2 linked regions of the Haloglycomyces albus DSM 45210 genome follow. The protein of the gene in region 1 binds, or shares a complex with, the protein of each later gene. Links are inferred from orthologs where the notes say so. Each region holds a gene or a part of one and is shown on either strand. Other genes may lie near its edges.

The links.
Region 2: the proteins of trxA (region 1) and HALAL_RS0108750 are in contact, whole or in part, in an NMR structure (PDB 2IPA), measured with the Bacillus subtilis proteins. The link is inferred for Haloglycomyces albus DSM 45210 from one-to-one orthologs.

The regions. Positions count from the first base shown.
Region 1 is NZ_AZUQ01000001.1:996,701-999,959, forward strand. The notes cover bases 229-3,167. They hold trxA (thioredoxin), read right to left. Parts: upstream 1,900-3,167; coding sequence 1,558-1,899; downstream 229-1,557. Other genes in these bases: HALAL_RS0104695 (GNAT family N-acetyltransferase), read left to right, coding at 508-1,155; trxB (thioredoxin-disulfide reductase), read right to left, coding at 1,928-2,857; HALAL_RS0104710 (hypothetical protein), read right to left, coding at 2,996-3,167. Also shown: HALAL_RS0104690 (peptide MFS transporter), read right to left, coding at 1-146; more of HALAL_RS0104710, read right to left, coding at 3,168-3,259. UniProt on the Bacillus subtilis protein: Participates in various redox reactions through the reversible oxidation of its active center dithiol to a disulfide and catalyzes dithiol-disulfide exchange reactions.
Region 2 is NZ_AZUQ01000001.1:1,864,680-1,867,816, forward strand. The notes cover bases 124-2,940. They hold HALAL_RS0108750 (arsenate reductase/protein-tyrosine-phosphatase family protein), read left to right. Parts: upstream 124-1,229; coding sequence 1,230-1,652; downstream 1,653-2,940. Other genes in these bases: arsB (ACR3 family arsenite efflux transporter), read left to right, coding at 124-1,129; HALAL_RS0108755 (DUF6086 family protein), read right to left, coding at 1,696-2,055; HALAL_RS17565 (hypothetical protein), read right to left, coding at 2,260-2,772; HALAL_RS16780 (IS701 family transposase), read right to left, coding at 2,696-2,940. Also shown: HALAL_RS0108740 (ArsR/SmtB family transcription factor), read left to right, coding at 1-44; more of arsB, read left to right, coding at 41-123; more of HALAL_RS16780, read right to left, coding at 2,941-3,137. UniProt on the Bacillus subtilis protein: Catalyzes the reduction of arsenate [As(V)] to arsenite [As(III)]. In vitro, can dephosphorylate para-nitrophenyl phosphate (pNPP).

The sequences.
Region 1 (3,259 bases):
CCGTAGAAACTGAACCGTTCCCACATTTCCGTACCGAACAGGACCGCCAGGCCGCCCGGATGCCCGAGAAAGCGACGGTCGTTCGCAGCGGGCACCGCGTTGTTACGCCCGGAGTCGGCGACTCCGGCGGGTTCGGAATGACGCATGGGGAGCTCTCCTCGCTGTCCAAATACCGGTCACAACCGCTTACTCACACAGATCCTCCATAACGGAACGACGTGGTCAGGATCGGCGTAATGTCGTCGGGCAATAATCACGTTCACCTCCAGGTCGTCTCACCGGCGTGAACCCCAGTGTGCTCGTGACGGTACCCAGCGTGCGGTTGTTTTTCGAATCTAACTCTCAAAATCCTCCGCGACGAGAAAATGTTTCGAACAGAACACCAGGTGGCATATGACAACCGAGCTGATGGCAACAGGACGGCACTAACCCTCAAGAGTCGTAAACCTGACAGGGTGCGGGCGTGTTCGGCGACCATCTCTCGGTAAATCGAAGTAACCTTGACAGGTGGAACAGAGGCGTATTGAGAACCTCACCTTGGACTCCCTGGATCGGCTACCACGCAAATGCCGGCACTGCATATTCTGGGAGCTCTCCCCCGTCTGTGCCGATGCCGCCGCTGAGGTCGGAGACCCCTCACTGGAGAAGGAAGCCTGGATTTCACAGACGCTCCTCCAATGGGGATCATGCGGACGACTCGCCTTCCAGGGTAAAAAACTCGCCGGATTCATCATGTACGCCTCCCCCAAGTTCGTCCCGCGTGCCGAGGAATTCCCGTCCGGACCGGTATCCACCGACGCCGCGCTCATCATGACCGCCTACGTGGCACCGGAACTGACAGGACGGGGTCTCGGGCGACAACTGATTCAAGCGGCGGCCACCGACGTGCGGCGCAAAGGACTGTACGCATTGGAGGCTTTCGGCGACGCACGGGGAGAAGGGGAAGCCTGCGTGGCTCCGGCCGACTTCTTCCGCTCGGTAGGGTTCAAAACCGTCACTCCCGACCACGGCTACCCCCGATTGCGCCTGGAGATGCACAGCGCCATCGCCAGCGACGCCGAAGCGGCCAACGAGAACGACATGGAATCCGAATTCGACCTACTGCTACTCGATACCGGGCACATCGACATGATTCGCGAATACGAGTCCTCGTAGTCAGAGCTCATCGCTCGGTCTCATCGACACCGACAGGGCACGCAAAAGCCGCGAGCGCCATTAGCGCTCGCGGCTTTAAATCTATGGAACCGCTCCACCAAGACCTAGGAAGCTTCCAGCGAAGCCTCGACTACCACACAAGTCCTTTACGTCACTGGCGAGCTTCCAGCGAAGCGCAGAAGCGGTAGAGCTGGCTGTGTTCCCTACAGAGCTCAACCACCATGAATACCCCGACGAAACTGGCGAGCTTCCAGCGAAGCGCAGAAGCGGTAGAGCTGGAGGGGAGCTCAGGTTGTTCCAGGTGCTGCAGATTTGCGCGAGGAGGATTCGTCGCGACCTTCAGGTCGTGAGAATCCCCCACAGCGTAAATATGGAGTGCCTGGGGCAAGCTGAGCGGTCACCTTACTTCAAACCAGCGAACTTTTTGATGACCGGTTTGGAGTTGGCTCCTACCATTTGGTCGGCGGCTTTGCCGTCCTTGAACAGGATCATGGTCGGAATGCTCATGACGCTGAACTGACGGGCAATGTCCGGGTTGGCGTCTACGTCCAACTTGCGGATGTCGACCTCGTCGGTTTCGTTGGCCAGTTCGTCCAGGACCGGCGCGACTTTGCGGCACGGGCCGCACCAGGTCGCCCAGAAGTCGACCAGAACCGGTTTGTCCGACTGCAGCACTTCGGCTTCGAATTCGTCGGTGGTTACGGGTACGGCCTTACCGGCGGCTCCGGATTTCGTGTCAGCCATGATTTCTCTCCTTGCGATCGGGAAGGTACTACAAGTAGTTGTCAACGTCGAGCGCTGCCATGCAACCGGTTCCGGCTGCCGTCACCGCTTGTTGATAGAACGGGTCGGTCAGGTCGCCGGCGGCGAAGACGCCCGGCAGGTTCGTGCGAGTCGAGCCCGGCTGCGTGACGACGTAGCCGTTGTCGTCGAGGTCGACCTGGCCTTTGAACAGGTCGGAACGCGGGTCGTGGCCGATTGCCAGGAACACCCCGGTCACATCGTCCATCACGCTTTCCTCACCGGTCACGGTGTCTTTGATCTGAAGGCCGGAGACCTTCTTGTCTTCGCCCAGAATCTCGGTAACGACGCTGTTCCAGCGAACGTCGATCTTCGGGTTGTCCATGGCCCGCTCGGCCATGATGCGTGAGGCCCGGAAGGTGTCACGGCGGTGTACGATCGTCACCTTTTCAGCGAACTTGGTGAGGAACGTGGCTTCCTCCATGGCGGTGTCACCGCCACCGACCACGACGATGTGCTGGTCGCGGAAGAAGAAGCCGTCGCAGGTGGCGCAGGCCGACACTCCGTGCCCCATGTATTCGTCCTCGCCGGGGACGCCGAGTTTACGGAAGGCCGAGCCGGTGGACAGAATGACCGTACGGGCACGGTATTCCTGGTCGCCGACCCAGACGCGCTTGATGGTGTCTTCCAACTCCATGCGGCTGACGTCTTCGGGAACGAGCTCGGCACCGAAGCGTTTGGCTTGTTTCCGCATTTCATCCATGAGATCGGGTCCCATGATGCCGTCCACAAACCCCGGGTAGTTCTCCACGTCGGTGGTGTCCATCAGCGCCCCACCGAACTGCGAGCCTTCAAACACCAGCGGTTTGAGGTCCGCACGTGCGGTGTAGACCGCAGCGGTGTAGCCTGCCGGTCCCGAACCGACGATGATCACGTCTCGTACTTCTTCAGTCTCGCTCACAGCAATCTCCTGGGGCTTAAGTCTGTTTCAATTAGCTAACGCCAGTGCCGGTTGGCCTATTCCCCTCTAGGCTGACATGTGCCGCCAGTCACGCACCGGGCACGTCCGGCCGCTGTCGGTCCGCTCCCGTCGGTGTGTTCAGTCGGAGATGTAGAGCTCGTTGATGATGCCGTCGCTGCATTCGGGACCTACCGCTACTGCGGTGTCTCCCGAATCCGAGGCCAGTAGGAACACCACGGCCGGTTCGCCGTCGAAGGTGGCGAAATCAGCCACGAGTGGGAGGGCGTAGGTTTCCAGGATCGCTTTCTGGCAATCCCGCCAGGAGGATGAATCCGCGATCATTTCGCGCAGGTCTTTCGGTGCCTCGCTGACCTCCGCGGCGGGGTCGTTCTCCAGAGTGCG
Region 2 (3,137 bases), 870 kb from region 1 along the record:
TTCTGTCCACAGTCCTTTCCACCCGTGAGGTAACCACTGCATGAGCACGGACGTCGAAACACCCCAAACAAACAAAACGGGTGGACAACTCTCCACCCTCGACAAATACCTACCCGTCTGGATCGGCGCGGCCATGCTCGCCGGCCTCGCTCTGGGACGCTGGGTACCCGGAATCGAAAGCGCCCTGGAATCGGTGGAAATCGGAGGCATCTCCATGCCCATCGCCGCCGGGCTCCTCCTGATGATGTACCCCGTCCTCGCCAAAGTCCGCTACGACCGGCTGGACACCGTCACCGGCGACAGAAAACTGCTGATCTCGTCGCTGATCCTCAACTGGCTGGTCGGCCCCGCCGTCATGTTCGCGCTCGCCTGGACCTTCTTGGCGGATCTACCGGAGTTCCGCACCGGACTGATCATTGTCGGATTGGCCCGTTGCATCGCCATGGTCATCATCTGGAATGACCTCGCCTGTGGGGACCGCGAAGCCGCTACCGTCCTCATCGCCCTGAACTCGATTTTTCAGGTACTCGCTTTCGGATTCCTCGGTTGGCTGTACCTGTCGGCCCTGCCGAACTGGTTGGGTCTCGAAGGTGCCGGTCTTGACGTCTCTGGATTCGAAATCGCTCTGAATACCGCTGTTTTCTTGGGAATTCCGCTGGCCGCCGGATATCTCACGCGGAAATTCGGGGAGCGATCCCGGGGCCGCGAATGGTATGAAGACAACTTCATTCCCAAGATCGGACCGTTTGCCCTCTACGGGCTACTGTTCACCATCGTGATTCTCTTTGCCCTCCAAGGCGAGGCCATCACGACTCGCCCAGGCGACGTCGCCCGTATTGCCCTACCGTTGTTGGTGTACTTCGCCGCAATGTGGGCCGGGTCGTTCCTACTCGGCAGGGCGATCGGTTTGCCGTACGATCGCACGGCGACCCTTGCCTTCACCGCCGCCGGTAACAATTTCGAACTGGCCATCGCAGTGGCCATTGCGACCTTCGGCGTCACCTCTGGGCAAGCACTGGCCGGTGTCGTTGGTCCCTTGATCGAAGTGCCGGTATTGGTCGCCTTGGTATACGTCAGCCTGTGGGCACGTAAGTTCTTCCGCAATCCAGACGACGCCCTGCGGGCATGATGTGGTGCTCTATGGACTCTTCGGTTACGGTCGCATCGATCAAGACGAGCCGTCTATCGCTGGGCATTGAAAATTGGCCCTCGACACAACCAAGCAAAGGATGACTAGCATGTCCGAGATACCGTCCGTGCTGTTCGTGTGCGTCCACAATGCGGGCCGGTCACAGATGGCCGCCGGTTGGCTGAGGCATCTGGCCGGTAACCGTGTCGAGGTTCGCTCGGCTGGATCGGATCCGGCCGATGCGGTCAATCCGGCTGCCGTCGAAGCGATGGCGGAAGTCGGCATCGACATCACCCAGCAGGAGCCCAAGATCCTCACTACCGACGCGGTGGAAGCCTCTGACGTCTGCATAACCATGGGCTGCGGTGACGCCTGCCCGGTGTTTCCCGGTAAGCGTTACCTCGATTGGGATCTTGCGGACCCCGCCGGGCAAGGAGTCGAAGCGGTTCGTCCGATCCGGGACGACATCAGGGCTCGGGTGGAGGAGTTGTTGACGGAACTGCTACCGGAACAGGAAAGATGAGTTCGTTGGGGCTGGGCCTACGGGCGTGTCTCAATTCAATGAACTACCAAGCAAGTCCATAGGTATCCAGTTGGTCTATACGATCCGGCGAGATCCCGGACGCCTCGATGAGATCAGAGGCATTATCTCCACATCGGTTCAGCAGCGCCAAACTGGTGATGATGAACCCTTCCTGCAAGAGGCCGCCGACATCATGTCTGTACAGGCCAGAGTCGATCAGTGTTGATAGGAAGGACCGCAAAACGGGTGGGTCAATCTTGCACTCATCGGAAGTAATGTTACTGATACCAGAATCGAGATTGTGGTCCGTTTCCAAAGCTGATTTGATCGCGACAAATAGACGGCCCGGTCCATTTGAGGGATTCCAGATTGTTGTGTCCCCAACGTCAAACATAATGCTCATATTTCTCGATCCAATGTATTGTTCATGTTTAATCAATTGGGCTGTAAAGTATCACGACATCGACACGACTGGACATCGATTTTTGTGGGCGGCTTTGGTGCTGCCGCTTGGGCTCAGGCGAATCCGGCTGTGCCTTGCTTCGCCGTGAGGTGACGATGGTGCTCTGATGTATAGCGCGATAAGCAGAGTGACGTGGATTAGCCGTTAGTACTCTAGCCGTAGTTTGTGTTTTAGCGGTGGGAGGTGGTCGTCTCGTCGCTTGTAGTGGCATTCTTTTGCTGTTCGTGCGTGTCTTCGTTTTCTGTCTGACCAGGCTATAACCTGTTGTACGGTGGCGCGCATGGATAGGCAGAACACGGCAATCAAGTGAGCGGTGTGGGGCAGGCTGATCGGGTCGACGTCTTGTGACTGGTTGGTGGTTCTGAACTGGAGCGTGGCGATCAGATGGATGAGAAACGCCGTGATGACGAATGTCAGGTGTCGGTAGGTGGACGTCCAGGTCCGTACCTGATGGTGGTCGAGTCCGTGGCAGCTTTTGGCGTGTTGGAAGGCCTCTTCGATCGACCAGCGTGATCCGGCAACGTGGATCAGTTGGGCCAGTCCGGCCGGTGTGGGCCACCAGGCGTGGTAGAACGCTCGTTCACCGGTGGAGCGGTTTTCGCGAACCAGCAGGTAACGGTATCCGTCCGCGTGGTCGGGGTCGTCGAAGGTGACCATCGCCCACCGGTAGGTGCGCCTTCCTTTGGCGCCCTGTCCGATCGCTCGGGTCTGCCAGGAGTCGTCCGGGAGCCAATCGGTGACCCGTCCGGCTGGTTCGGCTCGCCGTCGGGGGGCGGGTGCGGATCCGGGTGGTGGCCTTGACGGCGAGAACGAACGGGATCTGTTGCTTCCAGAGTTCGTCCTTGAGGTCAGGGGATTGCCCGTAGACGGCGTTACCGGTGGCCGCACTGATCGCTTCTGACCCGATCCGGTCGGCCCACGTAGCGGTCATGGCCGCCGCCATCTGACCCTTGGTAGCGAATTCGACGTCCTCGTCGATGCCTGCTGCCGCGCGGCGGCCGGAATCGGCGCACCAGGATTGG